3 regions of the Staphylococcus argenteus genome follow, and region 1 is predicted to be linked to each of the others. Evidence: predicted binding sites of a transcription regulator. Region 1 holds the regulator's gene; each other region holds the start of a gene.
The links. Region 1 encodes Rex, which represses fermentation and respiration genes when NADH is low (regulators of the CRP and FNR family bind a similar motif). Its sites were predicted from a motif close to TTGTGAAATATTTCACAA; they were not measured.

Region 1 (5,926 bases):
TGATATTCATAGTCGTAATGTGAATTTGGTCTTATAAAAGTTTCTAGTGGTGAAATCGTTTGCCATAATGTTTCCATAGATTTAAACAATTTTTGACGACTCATATATCGTCCAATAATTCCTACAATTGAAGCAATTAATATTACCGCAACAACAAATATTAAAAACGTTTGATTTGTGCTCATATGTAACTCCTTATATTTTTTGAATTATAATAAATAACCAGTTTAATAATATTATTATTTCATATTTGAGATTAATAAACAAAGTTATTTAAAAAAATGAATGTCAATAGGGAACATGCGTACTTATCAACAAAGTGTTCATAACTTGTGGACAACTGATGTGAATAATGGGTTTTATTGTGGATATTAAGTGGGGAAAGTAAAAATTAATTGTGTATTAGTGTTAATTTACTTGTGGATAACTAGGATAACTTTGTGGATAGCTATTATATCAACATTCTCAATGTGAATAAAAAAATTTGAAATTTGTTAAAAAATAACTCTAACTAATGAGTTTTCATAGTTAGAGTTATGGTTATTTTTATAATTTTTGTTGTAATTCTTCCCAATTCGTCATGGCTTGTTCTAATTTTTGTTCGCTTTCTTCTTTTTCGAGAGCTAATTCATTTGCTTTTTGTGGGTTACTATAAATATCTGGTTGAGTTAATTGTTCATCAATCAAAGCGATAGCAGCTTCTAAAGATTCTATTTCGTTTTCACAATCATTAATTTGTCTTTCTAGTTTTCGCTGTTCACGTCTTTGTTCTTTTTGATTATGATACGATGAATGCTCCGGCGACTTTTCATGTGATTCGTTATAAACAGATTGTTCATTTTGCTGAGCATTTAATGCAGCTGCTTCTTCAATTTTTTCAATATAATATTGGTAATCACCAAGATACATTTTGCCGCCATCTTTGGTTAAATCAAATACTTTATTGGCTAATTGATTTATAAAATAACGATCGTGAGAAACAAATAATATTGTTCCTTCAAAATTTTGAAGTGCTTGTTCTAACATTTCTTTTGAATCGATATCAAGATGATTGGTAGGCTCATCTAAAATGAGGACGTTGTCACGTTGTAACATTAGAAGTGCTAACTGTAATCTTGCTTTTTCGCCACCCGATAAATCGTTGATAATTTTTTTGACATCATCTTGTACGAATAAGAAACGTCCAAGTACTGCACGTATATCTTTTTCATTCATTAAAGGATATTGATCCCATACATAATCTAAAATGGATTTATTAGATTTAAATTCAGCTTGCTTTTGGTCATAATAACCAATTTGCAAATTTGCTCCAAAAGTAATATTGCCACCAAGTGCTTGTTGTTCATTAGCGATTGTTTTAATCAATGTTGATTTTCCAATACCGTTAGGCCCGATAATAGCAATATGGTCACCTTTTGAAACTTCAATGTTAATAGGTTGGGTAATAGGTGTTTGGTAACCAATTTCTAAATGTTTAATGTGCATGACATCGTTGCCTGTATTACGGTCAAAGCCGAATTGTATATTCGCACTTTTAGCATCTAACATTGGTTTATCAATACGTTCCATTTTTTCTAAAATTTTACGTCTACTTTTTGCCATGCCACTAGTGGAGGCACGTGTAATATTCTTCTCAACAAATGTTTCTAAACGTTTAATTTCTTCTTGTTGATTTTCATATTCTTGCATCCGCTTTTCATAATATAAATCACGTTGCTTAATAAATTGATCATAGTTACCAACATAGCGTTTGACGTCACCCAAGGCTACATCATAAATTTGAGTTACAATTTTATCTAAAAAGTAACGATCGTGACTGATAATTACGATTGCACCTTTAAAATAACGTAAATAATCTTCAAGCCACTTAGTTGTTTCTAAGTCTAAATGGTTAGTAGGCTCATCTAAAAGTAATAAATCAGGTTCATTTAATAACATTTGAGCTAATGAAAGGCGTGTTTTTTGACCACCACTAAAGTTATTTATGGGTTTATTAAAATCGTTTTCAGTGAAATTTAAACCATGCAACACAGTTTTAATTTTACTCTCGTATTGATACCCATCTAATTGTTCAAATTGATTTGATAAAGATTCATATCGTGACATATGAGCTTTATATGAATCGCTATCATAATCATCTGCATGTTTAGCTAACCAATCGGTTTCTTCTTTAATTAATGCTTCCATGTTTTTAATATGTTCAAATGGTTTGGACATTTCTTCAAAAACCGTTGCGTTAGAGTTGAGTGTCATTTGTTGAGTTAAATAGCCAAGCTTTAGGTTTTTGATTTTGGACATATTTCCTGAATCGTAGTTTTCTACACCAGCTATAATTTTCATTAATGTTGATTTACCGGCACCATTTCTTCCTACTATACCTATACGTTCTCCTGTTTTTACTTCAAAATCAACATCAGTAAATATATCTTCACCATCGAACGATTTTGATATATGATTAAGTTGTAAAAGTATCATTCGATCTTCACCTTTCGTATTTCGTCAATTAGTTTTAGTTTACGATTTCAATCGTAATCATTACATTAATAACCATTTTACAGTATAAAACGCCGTCATGAAACTAAGATATTTATTTTTAAAATTCAATAATGTATAATATTTAAGTATTCATTGTAATCAATTATTTGTTTTTTAATAATCTAACAACTACGCTCTAACTCGTTTGAATACATAGATATAATTCATTCAAACACGAAGGAGGAAATAGCGAATGAGTGACCAAGTTAAAATTCCTCGAGCAACTTTAAAACGTTTACCGTTATATTATAGATTTGTGAGTTCATTAAAATCTAAAGGTATAGATCGTGTAAATTCAAAAGCGATTAGCGATGCGTTACAAATTGACTCGGCAACAATTCGTCGTGATTTTTCATATTTTGGCGAATTAGGTAAAAAAGGGTACGGATATAATATAGATAGTTTATTAGATTTCTTTAAATCTGAACTTAGCGAAAGTGATATGATAAAAATCGCAATTGTCGGAGTCGGGAACCTAGGGAAAGCATTACTCACATATAACTTTTCAATTCATGACGATATGACTATTACTGAAGCATTTGATATTAAAGAAGATATTATTGGCCAAAAAATAGGGAATGTTATTGTAAAAGATAATAATGAATTAATAGCGACATTGAAGAAAGAAGAAATCGATGTTGTGATCTTAACGACACCAGAGAGAGTAGCTCAAAAAATAGCAGATGAACTTGTTCAAGCTGGTGTAAAAGGGATATTAAACTTTACGCCTGGCAGAATAAATACACCTTCAGATGTGCAAGTACATCAAATCGACTTAGGTATAGAATTACAGTCATTACTATTCTTTATGAAAAATTACAGTGAATAAATGTGATGTAGCTTTAAAGATTAACCTTGTTATATCTTAAATTATTTTTAAAGTCTGGGACAAAGTCTCAGGCTTTTTCTTATTGAATCTGAAATTTTAGTGGTAAATTAATGTATTGTTATGTCTTAATACAAGAAAATAATCATGTAAATTTATTGTTAAACAATCAACACAATCACTATTGGTTACAGATAGATAATATTCTATTGTATAGCAAAAATATTGTGTATAAGGTTGAAAATGAGGAAATCATCGCCTATAATACATACTAAACTTATCGGAAATAGGTGGTATTATAATGGTTTGGATGATTGTTAGTGGTTTATTAGTCGGGGGACTTTTAGGATTTGTTATGCAACGTACAAGATTTTGTTTAACAGGTGGTTTTCGTGATATGTACGTGCAAAAGAATAATAAAATGTTTTACGCATTATTAATAGCTATTACTATTCAAAGTGTCGGACTTTTAATTTTGACGGCAACTGGCGTTTTACAAATTCCTACACACAGTTTTCCTATATTAGGAACGATTATCGGCTCATTTATTTTTGGGATTGGAATTGTGCTAGCAGGCGGGTGTGCAACTGGTACATGGTATCGTGCCGGTGAAGGTTTGATAGGAAGTTGGATTGCTTTAATTTTGTATGCTATTACTGCTGCGATAACTAAGACAGGAATTTTGAAACCAGTAATGTATCAAATTAATCAATCAACGAATGTGAATAGTGATATATCTCAAACGACTGGAATACCTTTTTGGGTGTTAGTAGCAGCATTATCTATCATAACTACTGTACTTGTAGTTAGAACACTTAATAATAAAAAATCAAAAGTAGCAATTCCTAAATTGAAGCAGCGATATAGAGGTATCAGACATTATCTTTTCGAAAAGCGATATCATCCATTTATAGCTGCAATCGCAATAGGACTTATTGCTTTATTAGCATGGCCAATGAGTACATCGACTGGTAGGAATGCAGGGCTTGGAATTACAACGCCATCAGCAAATTTAGTCCATTTTTTAATTACCGGCGAAACAAAATTTATTGACTGGGGTGTCCTATTAGTTTTAGGGATATTTTTAGGTTCTTACATTGCAGCTAAAGGATCAAAAGAATTTAAATGGCGTTTGCCTGATAAGTTGACGATTCGTAACAGCGCTATAGGTGGTATATGTATGGGCTTCGGTGCTTCAGTAGCAGGGGGATGTTCCATAGGTAATGGTCTAGTTGAAACTGCCATGATGACTTGGCAAGGATGGATTGCACTAGCAGCGATGATTGCTGGCGTATGGACAATCAGTCATTTTATGTTTGTTCGTCCAATGAAGAAAGTTCAACAACAAGTTGATAAGGCGCAACAACAAACACAACTAGTATAAATGTGAGGAATTTCAAGAACAGGAAAGTAGGAAAAATCCATTTAATAATTTAATTGAAAAGAGGAGTGTTAATTATGATATATGAATTAGGTACAGTAGGTATGGTGTGTCCATTTCCATTGATTGAAGCACAAAAGAAAATGGCGACATTATCATCTGGAGATGAATTGAAAATTGATTTTGACTGTACACAAGCGACTGAAGCTATACCGAATTGGGCAGCAGAAAATGGATATCCCGTAACTAGTTTCGAACAAGTTGACAATGCTTCTTGGACGATTACAGTTCAAAAAGTATAACGATATTTATTGTTGCTAACACAAACATTAAAAAGGCTATTTTCTCTATATTAAAAGTGAGAAAATAGCCTTTTTATTATGGAAATATCAGGAATAAGTAAGTGTTAACAAAAAAAGGTTGTGTCATATTTTATTTCAATAGATGTCATATAATCTTACGCATTTTTGCATTTTATAAATTATCAGATTATTATGAAAACAAGGGAGTGGTAAGTATGAATCTTAACGACACAATATTTATGTTTTTATGTACATTATTAGTTTGGTTAATGACGCCAGGATTAAGTTTGTTTTATGGCGGATTAGTTCAATCTAAAAATGCACTTAATACTGTTATGCAAAGTATGGCAGCAATTGTTCTAGTAACATTTGTTTGGATAACAGTTGGTTTTACTATTAGTTTTGGAGATGGGAGCCTATGGTTTGGAAATTGGCAATATACACTTCTTAATCATGTAGGTTTTGCTACACAAGAAGATATAAGTCCACATATACCACTGGCATTATTTATGTTATTTCAAATGATGTTTTGTACGATTGCAATCTCAATTTTATCAGGTTCAATCGCTGAAAAAATGAAATTTATCCCGTATCTATTATTTGTAGTTATTTGGACAGCACTTGTTTATAGCCCGGTAGCACACTGGGTATGGGGTGGCGGTTGGATCAATAAACTTGGCGTATTAGATTTCGCTGGTGGTACAGTCGTTCATATTACATCAGGTGTTTCAGGTTTGGTACTGGCAATTATGATTGGAAAAGGTAACAAACAATCTGAATCTACACCTCATAATTTAATTATTACCTTAATTGGTGGTATTTTTGTGTGGATTGGATGGTACGGATTTAATGTAGGTAGTGCATTTACATTTGATCAAATTG
Region 2 (5,926 bases), 360 kb from region 1:
TATACAAAGGTGGAACTTATGTAGATATGAAAATGACAACATCATTAGTGAATGAGTTTGTATCTAATTCAAATCAGGATACTGCAAACACATCAGATCCTTTTAAAATCTTATCAAAACGAGAACTAGAAATATTGCCACTTATTGCTAAAGGTTACGGGAATAAAGAAATTGCAGAGAAATTATTTGTATCTGTGAAAACTGTAGAAGCGCATAAAACACACATAATGACGAAGCTTGGGTTGAAAAGTAAACCAGAATTAGTTGAATATGCGCTAAAAAAGAAACTGTTAGATTTTTAGTTGTTATAAGAGCGCCAGAAGACGAAAACGTCTCCTGGCGCTCTTATAATGTGGTTGTTTTATTGTCCATTAAACATATATGCTTCGTTTTCCATAATAAGAAGTTTTCTGGTTTGTCTAATGTTGTTGGATAAGAGAAATATAATGTGGTTATTTGTATTCAAATTTATATCATTTTAAATTGATTTTCATTACTTTATTTACATAAAAAGTAATGGACAGCTTTTGAAATGTACGAAGTTAAATCTTCGTTATGGTAAGTACTAAAATAATCATTAAAGCGCGTATCATTTTCATATGTTTTAGCAATACAACATAATGTACTATCATCAAAATCTGCAATGGTAATCATTAACTTTTTCCATTTTAATACGATATCTCGACAATCTTGAATTGGATGATTATTTAAAGACATTCGGTTAAATTGATTGAATAATGATGTCATTTCATCATGTATATCATCAATTTGAAGACTATCTTGATGTTTAATAAATGATTGATATGATTTTGTATTACCATACTTTATTGAAGCTTCTGTTTCATATTGTGATTGTAAAGGGTTATTTAAAATGCCAGAATTCAATAGTGAATCACCATTAACAAAATTACTTATTGATTGTTGTATAGCTTGTAAGTCAGAAATTTTTTTATCCAAATTTGTAAGTTCTTCAGATAATATTTTGCGAAGTTCATTATTATCATATGAAATATATTGCTTTATTTTAGAAATATCTAAGTCTAAAGATTTAAACACTAAAATTTTCTGTAACTTTTCTAAATCTTGTTGTTCATAAATACGATAATTTTTATTATTTTTCTTTGGTAATAATAAGCCAATTTCATCATAGTAATGTAAAGTTCTTTTTGTAACACCTGTAATCTTCATGATGTCTTTTATAGTGTATGTGTATGCCAAAATTCAGTCACCTCGTTCATAATTTTTTTAGCCGGCATGATTGTAGCCTTTTCAATCGGAATACCAGTCTTCTCTAAAAAATATTTTATTAAGTAATAGCCACAAGCATATCCTGCAGCGTGCGGTAAGCCAACGGGTTGTCTACCTTGAATTGTACTTATTTCGTCGCCAAACAGGTAAGGTATCGCATCAAACATATGATTCAAGTGTAAATGATTATAAATAGTTTCTTTGATTTTAATATTGTCACTGTCCCAATCTATATTTGTTACCCAAGGACCAACGTAATGTTGACCATATAATGCTTCTACATAATTTTCAGCTAAACCTTCCGAAATAATTAATTCAAGAAGACTGCCTCCATCCCATTTAACATATTGGTATCGCATATTGTGATTTGTCTCATGTGCAATAATGCCTTTTATCGAATATAAAGTACTTGGACTTGGGACTAAGTAAAGCATAATATAACCTGGGATGCCACCTTCGCCGCAGCGATTTTCGTTTAATGACATCATTGGCTTTTTACTATCTCCAAGTAAAACAGTGAAGTTATAATTGGATATTTTAGATTTAATACCGTACTTTTCAAAATGATTTATAGCATTTTTTAAATATTGTTCACAGTTGTGCCAAAATAAATCGTCAAAGTATTGAATTGAGGATTTATCCGACTCATTAATATGCTCAGGTGATTTTTGGAATGCATCTAATAATTGAATTGCACTAAATGATTGCGACTTGTCATTTTGAATTGGAATATTTTGTGTGTCGAACTTTCCTCTAAACGGTACTAAAATTTCATTTGTGAAAAATGATACACGTTCATTTAATGGTATTTTTAACAATTGATTATATATATAATCGCTTCTAATAATGTTGATTTTGTACATTGTATCCCTCCTTATATAGTCATCATAAAGGGTGACGTAACGTGATACTCAAGAAGAAAATATAACCTATTTTATGTTTGATAATAAGGGACCGTTATTTAATAGGAAATTTTCGTTTTTTAATCATAATAAAAGATTGTCTTTTTTGAATAATGTGCAATATTGTATAGGGGAAATCACCATCTAAATAAGGGAATATCCTTATGTTCATTTTTTCACAATCATTATAAAATAAATGTGTAATCAATACTTTGTCTATGAATAATGTTTTCATACATGTGAATGCATTTTTAAATAACATTGACCTCTAACCGTATAGACAGAGTATTGATATCTATTAAAAATATATTATTTTGATGAAGGTGAAACGTATGTATAAGACAAAAGGTGGCTTTCAACTAACATTACAAACTTTAAGTTTAGTTGTTGGGTTTATGGCGTGGAGTATTATAGCGCCGTTAATGCCATTCATTAAACAAGATGTCAATGTTACAGAAGGACAAATCTCGATGATTTTAGCCATACCAGTAATTTTGGGATCCGTACTTCGTGTGCCATTTGGTTATTTAACAAATATTATTGGCGCAAAATGGGTATTCTTTACTAGCTTTATTGTATTATTATTCCCAATTTACTTTTTAAGCCAAGCTCAAACACCGGGTATGTTGATGGTATCAGGATTCTTTTTAGGTGTGGGTGGCGCGATTTTCTCAGTTGGTGTAACTTCTGTTCCTAAATATTTCCCTAAAGAAAAAGTAGGCCTAGCAAATGGTATTTATGGTATGGGGAATATTGGGACAGCGGTATCCTCTTTTTTAGCACCACCGATAGCTGGCATCATCGGTTGGCAAACAACAGTTAGAAGCTATTTGATTATTATTGCGTTGTTCGCATTAATCATGTTTATCTTTGGAGATGCACAAGAACGTAAAGTTAAAGTGCCATTAATGGCTCAAATGAGAACACTATCTAAAAACTATAAGCTATATTATTTAAGTTTATGGTATTTTATTACGTTTGGTGCTTTTGTAGCGTTTGGTATATTTTTACCAAACTATTTAGTGAACCACTTTGGTATTGATAAGGTAGATGCAGGAATTCGTTCAGGTGTATTCATTGCGCTGGCAACATTTTTAAGACCAGTCGGTGGTATGCTTGGAGATAAATTTAATGCAGTTAAAGTACTGATGATTGATTTTATAGTGATGATTATAGGTGCAGTTATATTAGGTATCTCGGACCATATCGCATTATTTACTGTAGGTTGTTTAACAATTAGTGTATGTGCCGGAATCGGTAATGGTTTAATCTTTAAATTAGTACCATCATACTTTTCAAAAGAAGCTGGTTCGGCGAATGGTATCGTATCTATGATGGGTGGTCTAGGAGGATTCTTCCCACCATTGGTTATAACATATGTTGCTAATTTAACTGGCTCAAGCCACCTCGCGTTTATTTTTCTAGCATTTTTTGGCGTCATCGCATTATTAACGATGCGACATTTGTATCAGAAAGAATATGGCGCTTTGAAAAAAACGAGTTAATAAAACATTATTAAAATTAAGATATTTAAAAAGCCTTAATCTTCATGTACCTATGTAGGGACATGTTATTAAGGCTTGGTTGTATTTAATTAAGAAATCGGAATTGTTGTTGATGACGACGTATCTTGATTTGGTTGAATTTTAGGCAATGTCATTGTTAAAAGACCATTTTCAAAATTTGCAGTGATTTTATTTTTATCGATATTTTCAAAATCGAATTGACGATATAATTGATTAGCTTTTCGTTCATCTAAAGTTAAGTTTTCATTTGGATGTTTTAAATGTTTAACAGCTTGTATCGTTAAAACATCATTATTAAAATCTATCTGGATATCTTCTTTATTGACACCGGATAGTTCTGATTCTATATAAAAAACATTATCTATTTCATATATATTTGTGGGGAACGTGGGTGAAGAAAAATAATTAAATACTTGTTTCCCTAAATCTTTAAATGTGTCACTCGGATTATTATTAAAAATGTTTTGACTATCGAATTGATTGAAATTCATTATAATCACTTCCATTATTATATTTGTTGTATAAAGTCATTATATGAGTAGTAAATAAAAAGATAAAGTAAAAGGGGATAAATGATCAATAGGTATAGGTATGTATAGGAAGGAAAATGCAATAAGAATCAGGGCAAACGAAATAAGCATCGAAATTCACGTAACAATGTAAAAGATAATGAATAAAGATATTTATTCCTATTTCTGCCCTTTTTCTTATGCAAAAGGGGTATTACTTTTTGTCGTAATTGTCGAAATTTTTAGAAACAAAATTACGCAAATTTTGGATTAAATCAGATGCTTCAGGACCTGAAATATTAAATTCTTTAAATACTTTAATTGAAATTTCTGTCAGTGGCTCTTTAATTTCTTTACCATGTTCTGTAAGTGAAATTTGAAGATTTCTTTCGTCTTTTTCTTCACGTGTGCGAACGACATAATTTTTCTTTTCTAATTTCTTTAATAATGGTGTCAATGTTCCAGAATCAAGGAAGACACGTTCACCTAATTTTTTGATGTTAAGTTTCTCATCATTTTCAATCGCCATTAAAACAATGTAACCTGTATAGGTTAAATCATACTCTTTCAGATATGTTGTATATTTTTTGATTATTTCTTTTGAAGAAACGTAAAATAAAAAACATAGCTGTTTACTAAGATAACTGTTTTCTACATACATCCAATCACTCCTTGTTAAAATAAACAATATTATGAAGTGTAATAGTTGTCAAGTACTGATTTCATCGCAATCATCGAATTGTCTTAAATTGAATTTTAATGTTAAAAAATACAATTCTGAATTATAACCTAGTATTTTTATCGGTAATGGGCGGATTGAAAGTTTTTTACAATTGCCACGAATGCAATTATATCAATCTTAATCGTTCAAAGTAGTCAATTATTTTAATTAATAGTAAAATGTGATTTGTTATTAAATTTAATAAAAGATGTGCATTTGAAATTCAAATTTTATCATTAAAATTGTGAATAAAAAAATTGTTACAATCTGGTAAAATCTCTTTATTAAATAAATTTATTCGTTCATACTGAACAGATAATCAAAAAGGAGTCGTATAATGAAGAAGAAAAGCAATGTTTTTAAAGTTGTCATCATATTATTTATTTCATTAATTGTTGCTGTTGCATTTTTCTTTGGTCTGAAAACATATCAAGGTCATAAGAATATTCAACTAATTGACAGTTATTTGGAAGAGAAAAATCTAAAAGATAAAATTAAATCAGAAAAAGCACTGTATAGTGCTAAAAAAGGTCTCTACTATAAAGAAGTTACTTTTAAAGATGAACCAGGTGTGACTTATATAGTTCAACCGATTAGTACTTATAAAGGCCTATTTGTTGAGGGCTTTGATACTGAAACAAAGAAAAGTTTGAAAACTGCAAAGCATAAATATTTTAATCAAAATTACAAGCCTTCAAAGTAAGATAGAACATTTATATAGCACTAACGATAAAATTTGTTGAGTTTTAATTGTTTGTATTATACAGTTTTGATATGAAAAATTGTCAATTTTGACATCTATAAAGTTTAAATAGTTTAAATTTTTATAGATAATTATCAATTATCTGATATAATTGAGTGATGTCAGATGAAGGGGAGTTTGTACTATGGCTCTATTCAAGAGAAAAATCAGCCTACCTATGCAAGTAGTTATTGCTTTAGTGTTAGGTGTTGTCGTAGGACTTTTATTATATGGACAAGAGAATGTAGCGAATTACATTAAACCATTTGGCGATGTAT
Region 3 (5,926 bases), 370 kb from region 1:
TTACAACACCATTACGGTTATACACTTCTAGCCAATCATTATCATGAATATCATGTTTTTCAGCATCTTCATTTGATATCCAAACCGTTGGACCACCTCTAAATAGTGTCAACATATGCTTATTATCTTGATACATTGAGTGTATGTTCCATTTTCCATGTGGCGTTAAATAACGCAGTACTAACGCATCTGTACCACCTTTAATTTTCTTATCTCTATTCCCAAATACCATTGGTGGCAATGTCGGTTTATATACTGGTAAGCTTTCCCCAAATTGTTGGAAAACTTCGTGATCCACATAATAACTTTGACGTCCTGTTAATGTTCTAAAAGGTACTAGACGTTCTATATTCGTTGTAAATGGTGAATATCGTCGACCTTGTTTATTTGAACCCGGAAATACTGCTGTCGGTATTACTTCTCGTGGTTGTGAAGTTATATTTAAAAACAAAATTTTCTCAGCAGCGCGTTCACTAGAGATGTCTTTTAATGGCATTCCAGTTTGTTCTTCGAGATTTTCATATGATTTTTGTGATAATTTACCGTTCGTAGCAGATGAAATACTTAATATCGCATCAGCTACATTACGTGCTGTATCAATACGTGGTCGATTCGCTCTCACAGAATCATCATCTCTATCACTCCACGTACCTAACATACTTTTTAATTCTTCGTACTGCTCACTGACACCGAAACTTACACCATGTGCGCCAACTTTCCCTTTTTCAAGTACAGGACCAAGCGTGACATATTTGTCGTAAATTTTAGTGTAGTCGCGTTCTACAATTGCAAAGTTAGGCATTGTACGGCCAGGTACCGCTTCAATTTCACCCTTAGACCAATCTTTCACTACGCCGTATGGTGTTGAAATTTCTTGCTTTGTATCATGGCTAAGTGGTGTTATCACTACATCTTTAAATGTTCCTGGTAAATAGTCTTTTGCCATTTCTGAAAATGCTTTTGCCAACGTTTTATAAATATCCCAGTCTGAACGCGATTCCCATAAAGGGTCAATAGCTGGATTAAAAGGATGTACATATGGATGCATGTCTGTAGATGACAAATCATGCTTCTCATACCAAGTCGCTGCTGGTAATACAATGTCAGAATATAAAGGTGTAGCTGTCATTCTGAAATCTAAAGAAACGACTAAATCTAATTTCCCTGTCGTTTCCTCACGCCATTTAATTTCTTCTGGTTTATCATCTTCATTTGGTGTAGCTAATAACCCTGATTTTGTGCCAAGCAAATGTTTCATAAAGTATTCTTGTCCTTTTGCAGAACTTGAAATTAGATTTGAACGCCATATAAACAATGATTTCGGATGATTCTTTTTCAAATCCGGATCTTCTATCGCAAATTGCGTTTGTTTTGACTTAACTTCATCTATTGCGCGTTGCAAAATCTCTTCATTTGAATCTATACCTTCATCTTTGGCTTCTTCTGCAAACAACAAGCTATTTTTATTAAACTGTGGGTATGATGGTAACCAACCAAGTCTAGCTGCTAACACATTATAATCAGCTGGATGTTGGTGTTTTAACTCCTCTGTTTTAGCTAATGGAGATTTTAATCTATCTACATTAGACTCTTCATATTTCCATTGGTCTGTCGCAAAGTAGAACCAACTTGTTCCATTTTGTAAACGTGGTGGTCCTTGCCAGTCTTTCGCAAAAGCGACAGTACTCCAGCCTTCTATTGGACGACATTTTTCTTGTCCCACATAGTGAGCCCAACCGCCACCATTCACACCTTGACAGCCACATAACATAACTAAGTTTAAAATCGAACGATAAATAGTATCTGAGTTAAACCAATGGTTAATACCTGCACCCATGATAATCATTGAACGTCCTTCAGTATCGATGGCGTTTTGCGCAAATTCTTTAGCTACTTGAATGACAACGCTTTGTTTAACACCTGAAATTGCTTCTTGCCAAGAAGGTGTATATTTTGACTCTGCATCGTCATAACCTTTTGATTCTAATTCATGATTAAAACGTCGAACACCATATTGACTCGCCATTAAGTCAAAAATTGTAGCAATTCGAACTTTGTCACCATTTGCTAAAGTAACTTGTCTTGTTGGGATTGGACGTTCAAATATGCCATCTCCATCACTATCAAAGTAAGGAAATTGAATCGTTTCTAATTCGTATCCACCTTCTGTCATTGATAACGTAGGGTTAATTTTAGAACCATCTTCTGTTTCTAGTTTTAAGTTCCACTTCTTACCTTCTTCCCAACGTTGACCCATTGTGCCATTAGGTACGACTAAACTATCGCTGATTGCATCATGAATAACTGGTTTCCATTCACCTTGTTCTGTTGTTTGACCTAAGTCACTCGCTCTTAAAAATCGACCCGCTTTATATCCATTTTCATCTTCATCTAACATAATGATAAATGGCATGTCTGTATATTGTTTGGCGTAATTTATAAAGCGTTCATTAGGTTGGTTAACATAATGTTCTTGTAAAATAACGTGTGTCATTGCTTGTGCAATTGCAGCATCTGAACCAGGATTCGGTGCTAACCAGTTATCAGCAAACTTCACATTTTCTGCATAATCAGGTGCTACTGAAATAACTTTTGTACCTTTATAGCGAACTTCTGTCATAAAATGTGCGTCTGGCGTACGTGTTAGTGGTACATTAGATCCCCACATAATTATGTATGAGGCGTTATACCAGTCACTTGATTCAGGCACATCTGTTTGCTCTCCCCAAATTTGTGGAGATGCCGGAGGTAAATCTGCATACCAGTCATAAAAACTAAGCATTTCTCCCCCAAGTAAGTTGATAAATCGAGCACCAGCCGCATAGCTAATCATAGACATCGCTGGGATTGGTGTGAATCCAGCGATTCTGTCAGGACCATATTTTTTTATTGTATACAGTAATTGTGCCGCGATTATATCTGTAACATCTTTCCAATTGGAACGCACATGCCCTCCCATACCTCGGGCTTGCTTATACTGTTTGGCTTTGTCTTCATTTTCAACAATAGACGCCCATGCAGCAACGCGATTACCATTGTTTTCTTCTAATGCTTCAGTCCATAAATCCCAAAGTTTTCCACGAATATATGGATATTTGATTCGAAGTGGACTGTATTCATACCAAGAGAATGACGCACCTCGAGGACATCCTCTCGGTTCATATTCAGGCATATCCGGTCCACAACTTGGATAGTCAGTTTGTTGGTTTTCCCAGGTAATAACACCATTTTTCACAAACACTTTCCAAGAACATGACCCTGTACAGTTAACACCATGCGTTGTTCTTACTTCTTTATCATGGCTCCAACGTTCTCTGTACATTTTTTCCCATTCTCTACTTTTACTTTCAAGGATCGACCAATTTCCATTAAATTTTTCTGTTGGTTTAAAGAAATTCAATCCAAATTTTCCCATATTTATATCCTCCTACGTATAAAAATACGATGTGTAGATGTCGTGTTTTTTAATACTTTAAAATGCCCAAGACTATTGCTTTAATTAGATTGTACATTTTTTCACAAACATAAAATATTAGGGAATTACCTAATAACTATAGGAATTTCCCTATCAATAACAGGATTTTATTGAAATACTATACAATCATGTATGGTCATACTTATTGCCAACCTAAATCTTTGAAATTTGGTACAACGACAAATAAGGCTTCAACACGAATATATTCACTCGGTTGAAACCTTACTTATACATTTTTTAATAAATTAATGACATAGTACTGTATTAGTATCTGCACACTCGGTTGAAATATATGTCACATTTTCTTGTTGCTTAATAAACGTATCATAATAACTATATTGCGACGGATGATATGTGCCATTCGATGTATCATTTGGATTTAGCATACAGCCATAACCTTCGTCATATAAATGTTCACAGAGCATAAGGGCGTCATGCTTAGAACCACTTACAACATAAAATTGTTTCGTAGGATCTAATGATTTGTGATTCTTTTCAGTATAACCAACAACTTCACCAATAATACATATACCCGGTTTCGCCTCAATTGAATAGTGTTGCAGTTTTGAAATGATATTACTTAAACGCCCTTTAACAACAAACTCATTAAAACACGATGCTTGAAAGACAATCGCTATCGGATAATCAATATCTGTGTATTGTTGTATCTGTGTGATAATTTTCCCTAAACGTTTTACTCCCATATAAATTGCTAACGTGCCACCACTCACTAAGGAATTGACATCAACTTCATTTTCTTCTGAATCTTTAAAGTGACCTGTCGAAAATGTCACACTTTTAGCAACTGTACGCATTGTTAAACCTGTCTGCATCGTAGCAACAGCTGCGCTTGCAGATGTCACTCCTGGTACAATTTCAAACGCAATATGATGTTCATTTAGTGTATCGACTTCTTCTTGCACACGACCAAATATCGCTGGATCGCCGCCTTTAAGCCTAACAACCTTATTATATCGACGTGCTGCTTCCACGATACATTCATTTATTTTTTCTTGTTGAATGTGTTTTGCATAAGGCTTTTTACCAACATCGATAATTTCAGTAGTCGACTTCGCATATTGTAAAATTAACGGATTCACTAATCGATCATATAGTATGACATCCGCTTCACGTATTAATCGCTCAGCTTTTTTAGTTAAATAATTCGGATTACCTGGGCCCGCCCCTATCAAGTAAACCTTGCCATAATCATCTACAGACATATATATACGTTCCCGTCTGTAACTTCTACCTCATAAACATCTACACAACCTTCATCAGGTTCTTGAACGATACCTGTATTTAAATCAATTTTTTGATCGTGGAGTGGGCAAAATACATATTCACCACTCACTGTTCCTTCAGATAATGGCCCTTGTTTATGTGGACAGATATTGTGAATCGCATGAATTTTACCACTTTCTGTTAAAAACAATCCTACCTCTTTGCCTTTAACAATAACCTTTTTTCCGATTAGGGGTGTTAATTCATCTATAGTTGTCACTTTAATTTTTTCTTTTATTTCCATGTATTACACCTTCTCCACTTCAAAAATTTTACGTGCTTGCGCATTGCTAGTTATTGCTTCCCAAGGTTCAGCTTCGACTGCTTTTTTAGCATCCATTATGCGTTCGAATAGTTCATTTTGTCTTTCTGGGTTAAGTAACACTTCTTTGACATTTTCAAATCCAAGTCTTCTTAACCACGGCGCCGTTCTTTCAGCATATATACCTGTTTCACGATAATATTGCATCAAAGCACCACATAATTTAATTACTTCATCTTCTGTTTCTACAGTTGTTAAAAATTCTCCCTTTTCAACTTCTGTACCACCATTACCACCGATGTAGATTTGGAATCCATTTTCAACTGAGATAATACCAAAATCTTTAACACCTGATTCAACACAACTTCTTGGGCAACCTGATACACCCATTTTAAATTTATGAGGCGTATCGATGTATTCAAATGTTTTTTCTAAACGAATGCCAAGTCGCGTCGTGTATTGCGTACCGAATCGACAAAATTCTTTACCAACACAGCTTTTAACTGAGCGTGTTTTCTTACCATATGCTGATGCCGAGCGCATACCTAGGTCTTCCCATATATTTGGTAATTCTTCTTTTTTAACTCCATATAAACCAACACGTTGTGAACCTGTCACTTTAACCAGTGGTACATGATATTTCTTAGCCACTTCTCCTAGACGAATTAGTTGATCTGCATCTGTAACACCTCCACGCATTTGAGGAATAACAGAAAATGTACCATCATTTTGAATATTCGCATGGTAACGTTCGTTAGCAAATCTTGATTCTCTTTCATCTTCATGATCATGTGGATAAACCATATTTAAATAATAGTTAATCGCTGGTCGACATTTTGGACAGCCACCTTTATTTTTAAAGTTTAAAACATGTCGAACTTCTTTAGATGTTTTTAAACCTTTCG

Region 2: the regulator Rex is predicted to act here: its motif matches at 2,315-2,332, upstream of SAMSHR1132_RS11765 (nitrate/nitrite transporter).
Region 3: the regulator Rex is predicted to act here: its motif matches at 3,505-3,522, upstream of SAMSHR1132_RS11810 (nitrate reductase subunit alpha).

The regions. Positions count from the first base shown of each region.
Region 1 covers NC_016941.1:2,033,786-2,039,711, reverse strand. Annotated here, with positions in the region: gene SAMSHR1132_RS09940 (MutS-related protein) at 1-185, opposite strand, end outside; gene SAMSHR1132_RS09930 (ABC-F family ATP-binding cassette domain-containing protein) at 547-2,475, opposite strand; gene SAMSHR1132_RS09925 (redox-sensing transcriptional repressor Rex) at 2,729-3,364, shown strand; gene SAMSHR1132_RS09920 (YeeE/YedE family protein) at 3,663-4,745, shown strand; gene SAMSHR1132_RS09915 (sulfurtransferase TusA family protein) at 4,820-5,044, shown strand; gene SAMSHR1132_RS09910 (ammonium transporter) at 5,260-5,926, shown strand, end outside.
Region 2 covers NC_016941.1:2,391,687-2,397,612, reverse strand. Annotated here, with positions in the region: gene nreC (nitrate respiration regulation response regulator NreC) at 1-302, shown strand, start outside; gene SAMSHR1132_RS11775 (MerR family transcriptional regulator) at 499-1,218, opposite strand; gene SAMSHR1132_RS11770 (DUF2268 domain-containing protein) at 1,197-2,111, opposite strand; gene SAMSHR1132_RS11765 (nitrate/nitrite transporter) at 2,483-3,655, shown strand; gene SAMSHR1132_RS11760 (Hsp20 family protein) at 3,745-4,182, opposite strand; gene SAMSHR1132_RS11755 (MarR family winged helix-turn-helix transcriptional regulator) at 4,400-4,846, opposite strand; gene SAMSHR1132_RS11750 (DUF3139 domain-containing protein) at 5,244-5,609, shown strand; gene SAMSHR1132_RS11745 (cation:dicarboxylate symporter family transporter) at 5,794-5,926, shown strand, end outside.
Region 3 covers NC_016941.1:2,402,578-2,408,503, forward strand. Annotated here, with positions in the region: gene SAMSHR1132_RS11810 (nitrate reductase subunit alpha) at 1-3,415, opposite strand, end outside; gene cobA (uroporphyrinogen-III C-methyltransferase) at 3,721-4,698, opposite strand; gene nirD (nitrite reductase small subunit NirD) at 4,689-5,003, opposite strand; gene nirB (nitrite reductase large subunit NirB) at 5,007-5,926, opposite strand, start outside.